Regions from separate parts of the Paenibacillus sp. FSL L8-0470 genome, predicted to be linked through region 1. Evidence: riboswitches for the same ligand, from Rfam matches in the RefSeq annotation. Region 1 holds a riboswitch; each other region holds the start of a gene.
The links. Region 1 has a riboswitch for cyclic di-GMP ahead of NST99_RS05045 (PA14 domain-containing protein). Riboswitches for the same ligand answer to the same signal wherever they lie in the genome.
Positions count from the first base shown of each region.

Region 2: another riboswitch for cyclic di-GMP. It lies ahead of NST99_RS31835 (FapA family protein); the one in region 1 lies ahead of NST99_RS05045 (PA14 domain-containing protein).
Region 3: another riboswitch for cyclic di-GMP. It lies ahead of NST99_RS14600 (hypothetical protein); the one in region 1 lies ahead of NST99_RS05045 (PA14 domain-containing protein).

Region 1 covers NZ_JBBOZM010000001.1:1,093,936-1,100,311, forward strand. Annotated here, with positions in the region: gene NST99_RS05040 (sugar phosphate nucleotidyltransferase) at 421-1,794, shown strand; cyclic di-GMP riboswitch class I at 1,931-2,011, shown strand; gene NST99_RS05045 (PA14 domain-containing protein) at 2,024-4,423, shown strand; gene NST99_RS05050 (glycosyl hydrolase) at 4,631-6,145, shown strand; gene NST99_RS05055 (discoidin domain-containing protein) at 6,344-6,376, shown strand, end outside.
Region 2 covers NZ_JBBOZM010000001.1:6,983,579-6,989,954, forward strand. Annotated here, with positions in the region: gene NST99_RS31820 (ABC transporter permease) at 1-600, opposite strand, end outside; gene NST99_RS31825 (ABC transporter ATP-binding protein) at 590-1,696, opposite strand; gene NST99_RS31830 (FUSC family protein) at 2,009-3,112, shown strand; cyclic di-GMP riboswitch class I at 3,382-3,474, shown strand; gene NST99_RS31835 (FapA family protein) at 3,580-5,451, shown strand; gene NST99_RS31840 (flavin reductase family protein) at 5,492-6,124, opposite strand; gene NST99_RS31845 (DMT family transporter) at 6,140-6,376, opposite strand, start outside.
Region 3 covers NZ_JBBOZM010000001.1:3,230,223-3,236,598, reverse strand. Annotated here, with positions in the region: gene NST99_RS14625 (hypothetical protein) at 49-240, shown strand; gene NST99_RS14620 (PadR family transcriptional regulator) at 322-867, shown strand; gene NST99_RS14615 (alpha/beta fold hydrolase) at 884-1,690, shown strand; gene NST99_RS14610 (ketoacyl-ACP synthase III) at 1,988-2,986, opposite strand; gene NST99_RS14605 (hypothetical protein) at 3,031-3,390, opposite strand; gene NST99_RS14600 (hypothetical protein) at 3,526-4,581, opposite strand; cyclic di-GMP riboswitch class I at 4,632-4,723, opposite strand; gene NST99_RS14595 (nucleotidyltransferase domain-containing protein) at 4,850-5,620, opposite strand; gene NST99_RS14590 (RNA polymerase sigma factor) at 5,741-6,322, shown strand; gene NST99_RS14585 (DUF4179 domain-containing protein) at 6,291-6,376, shown strand, end outside.

The DNA of each region.
Region 1 (6,376 bases):
TCTTTAGCAGGGAGCTTCGCCTGCGGGTGCAAGCCGCGGGCGTGAATGTCTTGCTAGGGCGCATAGCCCAGCTGGAATCCATCTAAGGAAGCTGTTATGGAATGGAACGGAGAGGAATTTTGGAACTGTAGGAGCGAATGCGTCCGCCTGAAAGCTTTCCGTAGGAAAGCTCGCTTCGGAAGCATATGCAGTCTGCGGATTTCCACCGCGGACAGCGGTATAAATCAAGAAATCTGCAGACAACAGCGGCCGAAAGTCCAAACATTCCTTGCAGTGACTCCCGTAACAGTTGTATCTGAAGGCTATCGCGCAGCAACAGCGCGCTATAAACATTCTAGCATCTCGAGGTTGCTGTTTAGCTCGTAGCTCACAATAACAATCCGATATTTTCGCGTCAACACATAATGAGGAGGGTTCCATATGAAACTGGTACTTCTATCAGGCGGTTCAGGTAAACGTCTCTGGCCATTGTCTAACGATTCACGTTCGAAGCAATTTCTGAAGGTACTTGAGAGCCCAACGGGGGAACCGGAATCCATGGTGCAACGGGTATGGCGGCAGCTGGAGGAAGCTAATATGTCGGGTTCGGCTTATCTGGCTACCGGCCGCAGCCAGGTGGAAATGATTCAGAGCCAGCTTGGCAGCGAGGTGCCTATCATCGTTGAGCCGGAACGCCGCGATACGTTTCCGGCGATTGCCCTGACAGCAGCCTACCTGTATTCCATGGAAGGCGTTTCGCCAAGCGAGACCGTGGCCATCCTCCCGGTCGATCCTTATGTGGAAGCCGCCTTCTTCGATACAGTAGTGCAGCTTGAGCAAACGATGCAGGAGAGCGGAGCGAACCTGGCGCTAATGGGTGTAGTACCCGAGCATGCTTCAGAAAAATACGGATACATCATTCCTACCAGCGCTGAGGCGGGAGCAAGCGGCTATCTGCAGGTAAGCCACTTCCAGGAGAAACCTGACCGTGAGCAGGCCGAGGAACTGATCAGCCGGAATGCCCTCTGGAACTGCGGCGTGTTCGCGTTCCGCCTGGGTTATCTGCTTGATATTCTGCAGCGTAAGGGATTGCCGCTGAACTATGAGGAACTGCAGAAGCAGTACAAACTGCTTGCTTCCATCAGCTTTGACTATGAAGTGGTGGAAAAAGAGGAGAAAATCGTAGTTCAGCCTTATGCCGGGTTCTGGAAGGATCTGGGCACCTGGAACACGCTAACTGAAGAAATGAACAGCAATCATGTAGGCAAAGGGTTCGTGACGGCGGATTCCGAAGGCACATGCCTGATTAATGAGCTGGATATTCCGATTACGGTGATCGGTGCGAAGGATCTGATTATCGCTGCCAGCCCGGACGGGATTTTGGTTACCCATAAAGCGGAGAGTCCGAGAATCAAGGAAGTGCTGAAGTCTTTTGAACAAAGACCGATGTACGAAGAACGCCGCTGGGGCCATTATAAAGTCATAGATTATGTGAAATACGATGAGGGAAATGAAGTGCTGACCAAACGGATTTTTATCGAAGAGGGTAAAAATATCAGTTACCAGCTGCACCATAAACGAAGTGAAATCTGGACATTTGTCAGCGGTGAAGCAAGCATTGTGATTAATGAGAAGATGCATAATGTCAAGGCAGGAGATGTGGTTCGTATACCGGAAGGCACCAAACATGCGATCCTTGCGCTGACGGATGTAGAGTTTATTGAGGTACAGACCGGTTCGGAACTGGTAGAGGAGGATAACATCCGCATCACCTTGGATTGGGAAGATATAGCTTTGCAACAGTTTATCTCGTAGGCCTAAATAATCTATTTAACCAATTGTTGCAAATCTAAAACAGGCATTTAGAACCATTTATTAATCTATTTTTATTAATGCTCTAAATAAAAACTTCATAGGGACGATACTTACGGTAAGAGGGATAAATCCTTCCAAAACGACAAGGCAAACCTAATCGAAAGATAGGGACGCAAAGCCATAGGGCCTTCGCAAGAGTGGCAGCCTGGCTACCGAAAGGAAGATAATTTTGAAAACTTACCGTAAGTCTCGTCTGCTGTCCACATTGTTGTCTCTTGCCATATTGTTAACCACTGTGCCTTTAGGGTTTGGGCTGTCGCCTTCAACCGCAGAAGCCTCATCAAGCACAGCAGTGCCGGTTAATCCGGACGCTTCAGCCGAAGCTGTCAAGCTGCTTAGTAATCTCTATTCCATTACCGGAAAAGGGATTATCACTGGACAGCACGATTATTTGGAGAGCCCGGATGAATTCAGCAACAAGCTGAAGGGAACAAGCGGAGAATATGCTGCTCTTCACGGATATGAGCTTGGCGTAATTAGCGGCCAGTCGGAGAGTACGGCTGCTTCGCAGCGCAAGAATGTGGTGAACAGCGCGATCAACTGGTACAAGAACGGCGGCATTGTCACAATGACCTTTCATCAGAATCTGCCGGGGACGGCGTACCTCTGGTCCAATGTGCAGAAGCCGCTCACCCAAGCGGAATTTAACAGGTATGTAACGCCGGGCACGACAGAATACGCCAGCCTGATCACGGATCTGGATAAAGTGGCGGTGTCTCTTAAAAGCTTGCGGGATGCGGGCGTTCCTGTACTTTGGAGACCTTATCATGAAATGAACGGCAACTGGTTCTGGTGGGGGAAGAAAAGTAATTTTGCTGAACTGTGGAATATTATGTATGACCGTTTCGTGAACGTTCATCAATTAAACAATCTGTTGTGGGTATGGAACCCTAATGCACCGAATGCCTGGTCCGATCCTTATGCGCTGACCTATCCGGGCGCTAGCAAAGTGGATGTTCTTGCAGCAGATATATATGATAACGATTATATGAATAAGTACTATGACAGTTTGCTTAGTCTGGCTGCCGGTAAACCGATAGGTATTGGTGAGAACGGTGAGATGCCCAGCACAGCCAAACTGAAGCTCTCCCAGAAAAATTTCGTTTTCATGATGAACTGGGGAAAAATGCTCTATGAGAAAAACAGCACAACTACGATTAAGAGTTTCATGAGCGATAGCTATACACTGACCCGGGATCAATATAAGAGTTGGAGTGCACCGGCCACTGCGCCAACACCGACGGCAACACCGACGCCAACGCCAACGGCAACACCGACGCCAACGCCAACGGCAACATCGACGCCAACACCAACGGCAACATCTACGGCAACGCCAACACCTAAGGTTACGCCAGCACCTGTACCAACGCCTGACTCTAATGATTCAGTGGAAGCGCCTGTGGTGAGCGGACTTAAGGGAGAGTACTTCAAAAACATGACGCTTTCCGGTACGCCCGCCTTGGTGCGCAATGATGCATTGCTTAATTTTAACTGGCGCCAGGGTTCGCCGGATCCTTCAATCGGTATAGATTCCTTCTCCGTCCGCTGGACCGGTCAAATCAAGCCAACGTATAGTGAGACTTATCAGTTTTTTACCACTTCGGATGACGGTATCCGCGTTTATATTAACGGTAAAGCTGTCATTGACAGCTGGATGAAACAGAGCGGAGCCGAGCGTACCGGAAGCATCGCTTTAACAGGCGGTCAGTTGTACGACATCAAGGTTGAGTATTACGAGAATGCCGGCGATGCGAATATCCGCTTAATGTGGCAAAGTCAAAGCCAAGCCAAAGTGACGGTTCCGGCCAGCGCATTGTTTGTGAATGCCGGGGCAGCTGCTGCCAGCCAGACAGAATTGGACAGTACACTCAGCCTGATTGCAAAACCGGCTTTAGCGGCGACAGCAGCACCAGCCTCAACGGCAACGGCAGCACCAACACCGGTGCCAACACCGACAGCAACGCCAACACCGGTGCCAACGGCAACACCAACACCGACGCCAGCACCAACGCCAACACCGACGCCAGCACCAATGCCAACGGCAGCACCAACACCGATGCCAGCTCCAACGCCAACACCGGTGCAAACGACAGCAGCACCAACACCAGTGCCAACACCGACAGCAGCACCTGCTGAGAATGGACTAAAGGCAGAATATTTCAATAATATGCTGCTGTCAGGCACTCCGGCACTTGTACGTAACGACGCCATTCTTGATTTCAATTGGCGTCAAGGCACCCCGGATGCTGCAATCGGCATCGATTTCTTCTCCGTACGCTGGAGCGGCAAGATTAAGCCGCTCTACAGTGAAACGTACACAATCTATACTACTTCAGATGACGGCATCCGCGTTTGGGTCAATGACAGTCTTGTGATTGACAGCTGGATGAAACAGAGTGGAACCGAACGCATGGGAAGCATCAGCCTGAATGCCGGGCAGCTATATGATATTAAAGTGGAGTATTACGAGAATCAAGGGGATGCCAGAGCGCGTCTAATGTGGGAAAGCCCAAGCCAAGTGAAGGGTACTGTTCCTGCGAGCGCCCTGTTTCTTCCTTCCGCTTCCTAAGCAGAGCGACTGGTTAGCTTCTGTATTCACCGGCGGGTGCTGGTTAAGACGTTACAATTATAATTCCTAAAGTCCACTCTTAGTGGCCCTGCTTATCAGCAGGGCTACTAAGCTATAGCCCCCATTTGGCCTCGGGATGTATGAATCTGCATAGGAACGCATCCTGTGTGCCGTGGCGGTAGTTCCCTGGAGAAAGGAGATTACGATTTGAACACTTACCGCAAGTACCGCCTGTTTAATACGATTTTACCGCTTATATTAATATTTTCCCTGCTGCCTTGGTCAGAAGCGAGGAGTCTTCCGGTTCCCCGGACGATAGTTACACCTGCTGCTGCCATCACTCCTATCAATCCCTCAGCTTCGGAGGAGGCTGCCGGTCTGCTCAGCTATCTGGTTGATCTTGGAGGCAAGGGAATGATATCCGGGCAGCATGACTATTTGGAGACCCCGGATGAATTCAACAATAAGCTGAGGCATGCAAGCGGACAATATGCCGTATTACATGGTTATGAGCTGGGAGCGATTAACAACCAGCCGGAGTACACCATCGTGAAGCAGCGCCAGAATGTCGTGAAGAGTGCGATCAAATGGCATCAAGGCGGTGGAATTGTGGCGATGACCTTCCATCAGAATTTGCCGGGTACCTCCCCGGAATGGGCTAATGTGCATATGAGCCTGAGCCAAGAGGATTTTAATGCTTATGTTACGCCGGGTACCCCACAGTATAAGAACCTGATCGCTGAGCTTGATGAGGTGGCCGAATATTTGGGAGACCTGCGCGATGCGGGAGTGCCTGTCTTATGGCGCCCTTATCATGAGATGAACGGCAACTGGTTCTGGTGGGGGCAGAAGGACAACTTCACCGAACTTTGGGACATTATGTATAACCGTCTGGCGAATGTTCACAAGCTGGATAATCTCCTTTGGGTATGGAATCCGAATGCGCCCAATGAGTGGTCCGATAGCTATGAGCCGTATTATCCGGGTGCCGGGAAGGTTGACGTTCTGGCGGCGGATATTTATAACAATGACTACAGACAGTCTTATTATGAGAAGCTGCTGAAGCTGGCTGACGGCAAGCCGATCGGGATCGGTGAAAGCGGAGAACTGCCAGACCCGGTCATATTGTCCCGAACGCAGAGTAAATGGGTATATACCATGACATGGGGAAAAATGCTGACTGAGAAAAATAACCTCGAGCAGATTAAGAGCTTTATGAGCAATAATTATACCGTGTCGCGGGATGATTATAAGTTAACGCTGGTCGGTAAAAACAATAACCCGGTCCAACCATCCCGAAATGGATTAACGGGAGAATATTTCAACAATATGGAGCTGATGGGCAAAGCCGTCCTGGTCCGCAACGACAATAAGATCGACTTCAACTGGCATGGAGATTCACCGTCTTCAGGAATTGGCAAGGATGCTTTCTCGGTGCGCTGGAGCGGCAAAATCAAGCCGGTTTACAATGAGAAATATACTTTCATAGCCTCCTCGGATGACGGGGTACGTGTATGGATCGACGGCAAACTGGTCATCGACAGCTGGAAGAAGCAAAGCGGTGTTAGCCGTGAGGGAAGCATAGTCCTGGAAGCGGGAAGCCCGTACGACATCAAGGTTGAATATTACGAGAACAGTGGAGATGCCAGTATTCGCCTTATGTGGAAGAGCCCAAGCCAGAAGCAGGCGGTTATTCCCAAAGGCGCGTTGACTTCCAAATAATGAAATGAAAGTAATAAGTCATTGTGAGGCAGGCACCCCGGAAGAAAGCGAGGACAAGGAATGAGGACTAGAACTAAGAAGAACAAGAATAAACCTCTACATCTACTGTTAAAATTCGCAGCTTTAACCCTCTTGTTTCTATTGTCTGTTTCTATCTTCGGAGATGACGGGACGAAGAGGGCCGAGGTGGAGGTTGACATGTCCAAATTGTCCGCAGCGAAAGATGCAGGA
Region 2 (6,376 bases), 5.9 Mb from region 1:
CATGCAGCCGGAGCGCACCCCGGAGATGGTCAGCGGGAAAATGACCCGCCGGAACGTCGTCCACCCGGAGGCACCCAGATCACGGGCCGCATCTACAAGGGACAGGTTCAACTCGTCCAGAGCGCTGAAGATCGGCAGGATCATGAACGGGATAAAGATATATACCGAAACAAAGACAAAGCTGAAACCTGTAAAGAGGATTTGCTGCTCTCCGATGCCCAGCAGGTCGAAGACATTGTTGACCGGCCCGAAGGTCCCAAAGATACCAATAAAGGCATACGTCTTCAGCAGCAGATTAATCCATGTCGGCAGGATGATCAGCAGCAGCCACAGCTGCTTATGTTTCGTCCGGGTCAGCAGATACGCCGCCGGATAAGCCACCAGCAGCGAGAACAGCGTAATCAGGATCGCGTACCAGAAGGAGTTGAGCATCATTTTCATATATACCGGTGTAAAGAAGTTCACGTAGTTGTCCAGTGTAAGATGCCCGTCCAGATCAAACAGGGAGTAGTAGACAACCAGCAGCACCGGCGCTATGACGAACAGGGCGATCCATAAGTAATAAGGGATGAGGAAATACGACCGGCCCTTACTCTTCATGGCTCTCCACCTCGCCGTAAGCTTCCAGACGTCTGTCGAATTCTTCCTCCGTTTCCCCGAAACGCATAACATGAATCGCTTCCGGATCGAAATACAGCCCGATCTCGCTGCCGACCTCCGCCTTGCGCGTGGAATGGACCAGCCATTCGTGGCCGGACCCGTCGTAGCAGCTGATCTCGTAATGCACGCCGCGGAACAGCTGAGAATCCACGCGGACGCGCAGTTTGCCTTGTTCAACGGCAGCAATCTCCAGATCCTCCGGACGGATCACGATCTCCACCGCTTCATTCGGCTTCAGCCCCGCATCCACACATTCAAAGCGGTGGCCGTTAAATTCAACAATATAATCCTCAATCATCATACCGGGCACAATGTTCGACTCGCCGATGAAATCAGCCACGAAGCGGTTGATCGGCTCATCATAAATATCGTTAGGCGTTCCGCTCTGCTCAATACGTCCGCCGTTCATGACAAAAATCCAGTCGGACATGGCCAGCGCTTCCTCCTGGTCATGGGTAACGAAGATAAAGGTGATGCCCAGCCGCTGCTGCATTTCCCGCAGAATGTACTGCATTTCCGTGCGCAGCTTCAGATCAAGTGCCGAAAGAGGCTCATCGAGCAGCAGCACCTGCGGTTCATTGACGATGGCCCGGGCAATCGCTACACGCTGCCTCTGTCCGCCGGACATTTCATTAATGGCCCGCTGATCGTAGCCTACAAGGTTGACGAAGCGCAGCGCCTCCTGCACCTTTTGCGTGATGACCTCTTTCTTAAGCTTCTTGATCCGCAGTCCAAAGGCCACATTCTCAAATACGTTCAGGTGCGGAAACAAGGCATAGTCCTGAAATACCGTATTGACCTGCCGTTCGTTGGCGGGAATGTGGTTGATGATTTTGCCGTTCAAATAAATGGAACCTTCCGTTGGTTCAGCGAACCCGGCGATCAGACGCAGGATTGTCGTCTTTCCGCAGCCCGAGGGTCCCAGCAGTGTATAGAATTTGCCGCGTTCGATCTCGAAGCTGACTCCTTTTAACACGGCTTCTTCATCGTCGTATTGTTTGGTAACCTGGTCAAAAGAAATAATAGTGTCTTCCAGGGTAGTTATGGCTAACGACCTCCCTTACCTTATGTAGTACAACCTATTTTACCCGCTTCTCGCAGGGAACAATCTAAAGTGGCATGCTCAGCGCTGATAAGCGACAATTCCTCCCTTCCTTCGACACACTTCAATATATATAGCATATAGGATTAATGCAATATATGCGATAGCTTACAATGTTAAATGCAGCGCAGAAACTTAACAAGTTCGTAAAAACTATGCCCCGTTATTGTTGTTTTTGAGTGCTATAATGAAAATTGCTGAAAACCTAAAAATGTTCTCTTATTGATGTGAAAGAAGATGACTAACATGAACGAGGGGTTGCAGGACCGCCTTGAAAAATTCGGATTATCTCTATATATGATACGCGTTACGATTGCTGCTTCACTCTCCTGGCTTGCGGTTCACAGCTTGCATGGCGACAGTTATTTATACTTTGCACCGCTTGCCGCAATTCTTATCACCCAAGGAAGCGTCAAGGCTTCACTGGAAAAAGGGATTTACCGTCTGATGGGCGTTGTGCTCGGTGGAATTGTCAGCCTGCTCGTGGGCCATTTCTTCGACGTGGGGGCACTGTCTATTCTGCTGATGCTGTTGATCGGCATCGGTGTGGCCACCGCCTGCCGGATTAACATTCAAGCCGTTTCCCAGGTCGGTGTGACCTCCGTGCTGGCATTGACCTTTTATCAGGACCCTTATATCGTGTGGAGAGTCGCGGAGACCTTAATCGGCGTACTGATTGCCTTAATAATAAATATGATTATCGTCCCCCCCGGGGGGTTCGTCAAGGTGAAACGCCTGGCACTGGAAGGGACCCTGCTGCTGGCCGATGCCTTGACCGGACTCGCCGCAGAGAGCAGCAGTTCTAAGCAGGCTCCGGAGAGGCTGGTGCGTTCCGGACAACTGCTGGCGAAGAGCGACAAGCAGCAGAAAGAGCTGCACTATACGTTATCCCATTATCAATGCCGCAGCGGATTGCGGTCATTGACACAGGCAACCTCGCATCTGCAGAAGGTTCACCGCTACGTCAAGGAGATCGCTGAGGAGATTTCCCTCCTGCCTGCACATTATGCGGCAGCTGACTGGATGACAGAGGTCGTAACGGCAACCGCAGACTGCATCGCCCTGTATGGAACCAAAACTTTATCCGATGCCGAATGCACCCGTTCGCTCCCCGAAGCGCTGCGCCGCGCCCGGGATCTGCAGTTTGCCTGGTTCTCCGAGCTGCAGGGTCAATGCTCGCTGACAGCAGTCCGCGATCTCGGAGCCGTCTTCTCCCATCTGAACCGGGTGCTGGAGGAAATTGAACGGGCCGATTATGCAGCTACAGTTATACCGGCACCAGCCTCCGTCCGGTCCGGAAGCGCGCGCGCCGTACATCTTGTCAAAAGAGGGCTCTCCCACAAGCTATAAGCTTGGGAGCGTCCTTTTTTTGCAGAAACGACCCTGTCCTTTGAGATGAAGGCAGGGTCGTTTTTGCTTGTAATATCGCTTGGACTCAAAGCCGTCCCTTTTAAAGGGATACCAGAGAGATTTATTATTATTAAGTTGAAAAATTAATACTAAAGTACTAGAATTAAGCTTGTTTGTAGAATTATATTGGCAACCAACCCAGTATTGAACATTCCCTGTCGATTTGAGTCGATTAAATGACCTCATGCTGAATGTATATCATTGATCTATTTTTTTAAAGGCAAACTTCCCGAAAGGGCAGGACGCAAAGCGATGGGCCTAAGAATGTGAGACTATCCATTCATGGTCGCCAGGCTGCCAATTGAGATGTGACTTGGGTACCGGTAGGTGAAGACAATCTATCATAGTCCATGATGCTCTTTTCTGTACAGATACCATTGATTATACGAAGAAGCGAGGTTAGAGTAATGCCACAGCATATCATCGAGAAAAAATTCGGGCATGTATTTCATACCACAACGCCAATCGGTAACCCCGATCTTCTGGCTCTGCCCTCAGTGCAGGTTAAGCCGCTCCGTGAGGGAGATGAGGATAAGAACGGACGTATTATCGTACAGAACAACCAAATATTTATTACTCCTCCTCTGCCCGGCGGCAAACCCGCTGTCATTTCCTCCGTTCACCCTGTGGTGTTGAATATTAACCGGAAGACGGTGACAGATCCTACGGAGGTAACCCCCACGGACCGTATCACCTGGGAGATTTGCGAGAAGCCGCAGTATCAGATCACTGTATCCGAAGATAGACTGAAGGCCTACTTCACGCTCTACCGTGCAGAAAAGTACGCCTGGAAGCTCGCCAGCTCCCCGGCTGCAGCAGATGTCACGGTCCGGGCGGAACCAAATTGCGGCCTGCTGCTGTCCACCCTCACGGTGGACCAGATTATCGCCGGCTTCAAGAAAAGCTCCATTATGCGCGAGCTCAATATTCCGGCTCTTTATGCAGAGCTGAACAACCCTACCTATCTCCCGGTCTGCATCGCAGAGGGTAAAGCCCCTATTCCCGGCAAAAATGCCCGGCTGGAGCTGTTATTTGCCGAGGACAGGGAATATGAATTCATTCGGACTGCCGATCCTGCAGATTCCCTGAACCATCCAAGGGTTCCCTTTGTCCAGGAGGGAGAGGTCATTGCCCGTAAGCTGCCTGCAGAAGAGGGAGTGCCCGGCATCGACGTGTATGGCGGAATTATTCCCTCCCCGCCGCCGCAAGATATTCAGCTGGTCACTAAAGAATGTACAACCCTGCTGGCGGACGGCGGGATCGCCTCCCTCCGCCAGGGAAGGCCCCGCTTAACGGGATCTGGTCTGAACCGCAAGGTTTTTGATTTTCCCCAGACATATCTTGTTCCCGGGGACATGGACCCCGAAGCCGCCAAAATGATGTTCCCGGGTGATGTGGTCGCCACCAATGATATCGGAAACCAGACCATCCTTGAGGCTTTGGGAAATGTATACATATACGGCGACGTTACACATGCGACAATCACTGCTACCGGAAGCATTTTTGTCCAGGGCAAGGTTGTCAGCAGCCAATTGTACTCCGGTCATTATGGAGCGAGACATAACCGCCTCTGCATGTACTCCGCTCTCTTGATGGAGGAAATGACCAGTCTGAGAAAAGCGTCGCAGCAGTTGGCGAATACCGTCCAATCACGCCAGCAAACCGTAAAATACGGTCTGGTCGTTATGCTGCTGCTGGAAAGCAAATATGACCATCTCCCCGGCCTGATCAGTGATCTCCAGGAGGTTATTGCCGGGATGAATCCCGATTATCCTATCGACACCAAGCAATTGAGACATATGCTGGAGGTATTCCTGCACCCGGGGCAGTTCACCGATTTTTTCACGGATGCTGTACTAAGCACCTTTCTGAAGCTGTTGAAGGATTTGCATGACGCCATATCCGGGATGCAGGAGGAGAATACACGGATCGACATCGCCTCGTCACAGCATAGCATTATTAAATCCGGCGGAGATCTCCATGTTCATAAGGAGGGTATTCTGCACAGCCAGCTGTTCTCTTCCGGCAATGTCCGTTTCGTAATGAACGAAGCGGAATGCACGGACTCCACAGTCGAGGCGGCAGGCTCCATCAGCGCACAGACTGTAGGGAAGCAGTCCTCCGAGAAATCAGTGCTTACCGCCGGCAAAAATATTACAGTCCGCAAAATCTGCAACAGCGAAGTTACGATTGGAGAATACACCGCCAAGATCAGCGGGACAGATGAAGAACTTGTCTTCACTGCCCAAAGCCTGCGGTTAAGAAATCAGGCGCAGTAGCCTTCCTCTGCCTAAAATATCTGATCTATATAGATTGAACTTATAATTCTTCTATTTTGGGATTGGCCGTGACAGATTCATACTGAGGTCTGTCCAGCTCGAACGTCCGGCCAATTGCTGCATAAGACGCGCCGGCCAGACGGCTGACCGGCTTCAGCTTGCCGACATCAATTCGGCCGTTATGAACCAGCTCATCCTCTACATGAAAGCCTAGCACTTCGCCGATAACCATATCGCAATGTCCGAGCTCCACAAGCTGCACCAGCCGGCATTCCATCGCAATCTTACATTCCTGTACGCGCGGGACCTTGACGGCTTGTCCGGGTACCGCCGTCAGCCCGGCCAGCTCAAGTTCGCTGATTCCGCCGGGTGCATTGATTGAGGTATGGTTGACTGCAGCGATATTATCCTCATCGACGATATGGACCACAAATTCCTTATTCGCCGCTATATTGCGCGGCGTATGCTTCATTTCTCCGCCTGCTTTGCGGACACAGGAGAACATGACCATAGGCGGATCATCATTTACAATATTAAAAAAGCTGAACGGAGCGGCATTCACGATTCCCGCTTCATCCACCGAGGTTACAAAGGCAATCGGCCTGGGCACAATGCTGCCGATCAGCAGCTTATAATTATCATGCGCCGTTTGCCCATCCGTCTGAATATACATGCTTATCCCCCTGTCTTAACCTGTCAGCCGCCGTGCGGCCCGGCCTATCTTAACATTCACCAGAATAATGCTGCATACGATCAGCAGCATACCCACTACCAGATTCAGCGTAATCCGCTCATTTAATAATACTACACTTGACCCGATCGAGATCAGCGGAATCAGGAAGGTGAATGAACCGACCTTGCTGGCCTCTCCCTCATTGATCAGCTTGAAATAAACCATCCACCCCAGCGCAATGACGAACACCGC
Region 3 (6,376 bases), 2.1 Mb from region 1:
ATTATTATACCATCTCCAGTTAAAACAGTTGCCACCAAGAGAAACCCGGTGTTATGTATTCTGGAAATGCAGCTGCACACCGGTAACTACAAGGTTATGCCGGATCAGACGGTCAAGCTGTACGATTATTTAAATGAAAAGGAACGGGTGGCACGCACTCTCTTTGACAATGGAATCGTGGTCAGTAGCCTGAGTATCGAGGGAGATACCCTCCGCTGCTCTGTTTTTTTGTGCCGATGAGATAGCTTGTAAGGGTTGAAATTATAAGATCAACGCTGTATGATATATCTAATAGATACATTATAGTCAGGAGTGAGGGTTATGGCCAAATCGGGAAATACAATGTTCGCAGTTCTGGGTGTTTTAACGAAAGGAGTCTATTCCGGATATGACATCAAGAAGCATTTCAGCGGCTCACTTCATCATTTCTGGAGTGAAAGCTACGGGCAGATTTATCCTGCTTTGAAGCAGCTTGTTGCCCAAGGATATGCGGTGGAAGCCAGCACACCCAATCAAACACGCGGGCAGAAAAAGTATCAGATTACGCCTGAAGGCATGGAGCATTTCCGGGAATGGCTGTCCGCCCCCATTGGCGCCCTAAACTACCGGGATGAATTGCTGCTGAAGGTTTTTTTTGCAACCCCTCAGGATAGAGAAGTCATTAGAGATTTGTTCGAGCATGAGCTGGGTGAGCTCACAAATGCCATGGAGGTTTACCGCGAACAACAAAGTGCATTAATTACACAGAAGCAATCACCGGAGGATTTACCGATGTGGATGTTAACCTTGAACTATGGGATCCTGTCAACCGAAGCTAGACTGCAGTGGTGCAAAGAATCAATTGAATGGTTAAATCAACAGCGTTAACGAGGGAGTGAAAAAAGTGAATCAGAGTGAACTGCATAACATCCATGGTGTAAACTTTAACATCGAAGTACAAGGAACAGGTGAACCGCTTGTGCTGCTGCATGGCGGCTACTCCAACCTCAAGGTGTGGGATCTCCATGTGGAAAGACTGGCTCAAGCTTATCAGGTGATCCGGTATGATCAAAGAGGATATGGACAAAGCGAAGCTATCACCACTCCCTTCTCCTATTATCAGGATCTGAAATCCGTTCTGGATCATCTTGGGATTACCCGTGCCAGTGTTGTCGCCTCTTCCTTTGGAGGAAGTGCTGCGATTGACTTCGCTCTGGCCTATCCGGATCGTGTCAGCAAGCTAATCCTTGTTGCCCCTTCAGTTAACGGCGCCAAGTATCCCTTGCGGCTGTCCTGGGAGGGCATGAAGGATTTCCTGAGAGTCCGCCGGGTTGGAATCGGCAAGGCTGCAGAGCATTTTATGAAGAACAGCTTCTGGCACTACCTCGTTCCACAAGATCAGACGCTTCGCACCCAATTACAAGAGCTTTATGTCAGTAATGAAGTCTTTTATCAAGGTAAGCCTAATTTGCATCGTCCTTTAATGCCTCCGGCCTACAGTCGCTTAAATGAAATCAGTCATCCAACACTTGTTATGGAAGCCGGGCTGGATTTACCCTTCAATAAGCAGATCTGCAGTTACGTACATAAGAATATTCCAGCTTCAGAACTCGTCCAGCTGCGTCAATGCGGCCATTATCCGCATCTTGAGCAGCCTGCTGAATTTATAGAGTTGATTCTTGAATTCTTAAATAAAGACCATATAAGTTGAACTTTAGACTTACCGAGCCGGCATAGAACGCAACTGCGGTGAATGTTTGGACTTCCGGCCGCTGTTGTCTTCAGATTTCTTGATTTTAACCGCTATTGGCGGTAGAAATCCGAAGACAAAGGCGGACACTACCGTTCCTCCAGTTCCAAAATCCCCCTCCGCTGCTTTTGCCTCTAGGTAGTTCTTTAGTTCAACTTATATAGATGGCTCGCCCCGGCGAAAACACACAAAAAAGCCTGCGGCAAAGCGCAGGCTTTCGTTGTTTTTCTATCGCGTTCCATTACTGTAATAGTGATGTTAGAGTCTCCACAAGGTAGCACAACTCGTAATACCCGCGCCTACCGACCACATAAAGAACAAGTCGCCGGGGACCAGCGTACCGTCCTTAATCGCATGGTGAAGGGTGATAAATGGACTGCTTGTGCCTGTGTAGCCATAAATATCCCCAATGTAAGGGAATTTAACGAGCTCCTCGTCCAGCTTGCCCGCGATATCTTTAATGACGCTCAAGTTTAACTGACTAAGGATATAGTGCTTCACATCACTTTTAGTATAGCCATGTTCCTGAAGCAGCTGCTCAATATTGGATACCGCTGTCGGGAAAGCCACATTGACATTGTACTCCGGATGAAGATAGATTTTTTTCTCTTCAAGCGACAGATGTTCTCCGTACATTTGTGTCATGCCTCCGGCAGGGAACTGCATATCCTCCGCCTTCTGCGTATTGGTGTAGTACGCCGAATCTATCAGGCCGGAGTCCGTATCCTCCACTCTCTCCAGCAGAACCGCACAGGCTGCATCTCCGCACAGGCCCTTGGACGCCAGGTCACCTTCTTTGTAGAAACGGGCAATCTGCTCCGACCCTACAATGAGTGCGTATCTAACTCTGGGAGTGGATATCATGGATCGGGCTGCTTGGTCAGCAGCGACAACCATACCTACACAGTTGGCATTGCTGTCATAGATAATGCAGGAATCTTTACCCTCCAGCGCCTGATGCACAAATGCAGCATCTGTCGGAGCGCTGAAATCATGTGTTCCTGAGGAGAATACGATCATATCCAAATCGCTTCCGCTGAGCCCGCAGCTCTTCAATAGCCTTTTGGATGCTTCAATAGCCATATAAAGCGTGCTCTCTTCATAGTCCGCCGCGTAATAACGATTCTTACGGCCAAAGAACTCCCAAATGCCGATAAGCTTGTCCGCTGAAGATCCGGCCTGCAGAGCCAATTCCTCATTGCTGATCTTATAGGCAGGATGGTACACTTCGGTGCTTATTATTTTGACATTAGCCATGGTCGACCACCCTCTGCTTAGATTTAGGATATACGATTTAGGATTTAGGATTTAACGATTGCCCATGCCTCTTCCACCGTGTCCACAAAATGTCCTTTAAATCCGGCGCTTGGAGCTACTCTCTGTAATTGAGATTTGGCTACCACTTTCTTCGGATTCACCAGAACCGCATGTTTAAATCCGTTATACAGCACATAGCAGCGTTCCAGAACCGGCAATATCTCCGGCTTGAAGGGCGCCATATCATTGCAGTCAATAATCAGAGACATCTCGTGAATCGGCAAGGTCGGCATGGACGCCTCGAATATTTCCACTTCTTTTACCGTTTCAGCCAATTCGGCAAATCCATGCAAGCTGATGAAGATGGTGTTGAATTCCGGGTACATTTTAGTTTCTGCGATCATTTTTTAACGCACTCCTCTAGTTGTTTTTTTAATTTGTGATTGCGGGATTCATTGGAAATAGGTTGATACCCAAGATTTACCGCTTTACTGCTATCATCAAATTGCACTTTTTTTTGATAGTTTCTAAAAATTTATTTATGGTGTTCTGACTATTGTACGAAGCACAATATAGTCATTCGCGTCGCGTGAGATCAAAGTGTCTTTATTAAAATACACAAAATTGTCCGCACTGCGGTTTCGTTCCCCAAGCAAAAAGAGTTCCCCGTTTCGGAGGTTCACTCCGCGGGCTACCAGTTTATTGTTCATCATTTCCGAGAACACCGCATAATTGTCACCCACGATTAATAGATCATTCCGGTCGCCAATTACCCATTCACGTTTAAGCAATACTTTTACCGGGGCTCCGGCTTTACTGCGGTCCATCGTCATATAAATGAAGTAATTTTTGGTCTTGCCGGCAGTATCCACTTCTTTGGAGTCAATCATCCAGACAATATCTTTACCATTCGAAGCTACGAGGTTGAAGGATTCATTTTCTTTCAGCTTATAAATCTCAGTTGTTTTTGAACTTGGCAGATCATACAGATACAACGTGCCGGTGTCCCATTTGCTATAGATGAACTTGTCATCTACAAACTGGTAGACCTGATCAAAACCGAGATCATTAATGGTCTGGGTTTCCAGCGTCGTTTTGTTAGTGAAGTAAAAATATGAGCTACTGCTGTGTGCATAATATTTATCACCCACACCGAGTAATTCCGGATTATTCACTTCCAGCGGAAGCTCGCTTGTTTTTTTGGTTTTCAAATTGTACTGTACCAGCTTCTTCGGGTAGATATTAATTTGCTTAGTCACTTCAATTGTGGACTCATAATAATAAACACTGTCTCCCAGGAGCTGCAAGTTCGTTTTGAACGTGTTAGTTGAAGTGACCTTCTCCGTCGTCTTCTTCTTCCAGTTATGTAAGTACAGCTGATAAGCCCCTTTGCTATCCTTCTCCAGTGAAGCGATCGTGTCACCTGTGAACTTGTAGTTGTAGTCAAGCGGCATGTTATATGCAGTTTTGACATCCGTAAAAGTGTACTTCGCAGCTGCGTGGACCGGAGTGGCAATCAGGGGGCCTGCAGCCAAGACCGCAGCCAGAATAAACGTTAAGCCTGGCCTCAATTTGTGGCGAATCTTCAAAAACATGTTTTTTTATTCTCCTTTTGTTGTATTTAGACAACAAAAAACCAAACTACATGAGCGTCCCCGCTGTCATGCCGCTTTCGTGAGCGGTTTAGACCGGTGGCTTTGCGTCTTCCGCCTTTCGGCGGAGTTGCCTTTGTTCATCAGCTGGCGCTTCCGAATCACAAACATATTTTGGTATTTATTATCTATCTAAATTTATAATTCGACAATAGCAGTCATTATCCTCCTTTTTTCTCACATTCAAATATTGTTCGCTGTATCTGTTTGGCTACGATAGTGCATAGATCCGTTTGACCATAAAATCGAAAAAACGTTGATTCCAGTTCTCTGACAGCCGTTCTGTCAAGTCTGCAATTAACGCTGCAGCGAGGTCCACCAGCTTCTTCACACCTGAAGGTAATGCGTCCGGTCCAAGACCATTTAACGCTCCTGTTAACTCATCCAGTTGCTGTGGACTGAGTTTGTGATGCAGTCTCTTAATACCTAGCTGCGCTGTAGAAGGATCTACTACATGCCGCAGAACCGCCATTAGATCTGCCGCCAGATGACTGCCGAGCCGATGTGCCCAGAGCAAATCGCCGCGAAGATACGCGGTTTCAAATTCCAGAAGGCTGAAAGTGAAACCGGAAAGGATCCTCGTAATCTCCGCATCCGACATGGGGAAGCTCTCTGCTGCCTTGTAGTTGGCAAGATATCCCTCGGGATCATACAGGACAAGGATTTGCTCAGTTTGTTTCAGACTCTCCTCAGTCACTGTATAAAGATCGAAATGCAGACCGTCTTCAAATACGCCAACAATTTGCGGGCCTACGAAGTTAGCTTCCGACCACAATATCAGCGGTTTATAGCTCTCCATATGGGATATTCTGCGCGCTAAAAAATCTGTCAAGCCCTCGCTGTGGACCAAACAGTACAAATCAACATCCGAGTAAGCATCCTGCTCTCCTCTGGCATGTGCGCCTTTCAGAAATACCGCCCTGACTGCCGGATCACCCTTTACGGCCAGGCCTACCTGACGGATTGCTTCGTCTTGTTTCATTCTCTCTTCCCCCTGCAATGTGTAGTATGATCTGAACATAATCTTTCTTTTTTATTAAAAGTGAGAAATATTGTGGCGCTGGTGCGTCTTATATACAAATAAATCAATTGGAGGCACTGGATGAAGGCACAGGAAAACGACGAACAAATCATTGCCGAAGTGCTGCAGGGCAACCGGGAGGCCTTTGCGGTACTTGTAGACAAATACAAGTCAAGCTTGTATGGTCTGCTGCTCGGTATGGGCGCCAGTCACCAGGATGCACAGGATTTGGCCCAGGAAACATTTATTAAGGCATACCAGAAACTCCGCGGGCATCATAGCCAATCAAGCTTTGCGGCTTGGCTGTACGCCATTGCGATCAACCACTTCAGGTCACTGAAAAGGCGGAAATCCCCAGGCCTAACAAGCAGTAACTTACTGGAGGAGAAGGATCGCGGGCCAACCCCTGAAGAGCAGTATATGCGTAAGGAAGACGAGCTTGAAATGCACCGGAAATTGTCCAAGCTTCCAGAACGATACCGGATTGTACTGCTGCTTCGCTATACCAATGAATTATCCTATGAGGAAATCTCAGCGATAACGGGAATGCCTATGCATCAGGTCAAAAATTGTCTCCACCGCGCCCGTCAAAAGCTGAAGAAACAATGGTCGAAATCCAGGGAGGGTTCCAATGAAAAAATGGGCTTACACCAATCACAATGACTTGTCCGGCACTGATAACGATCTATTGACGGATTCACAATTGTATACAAGCTC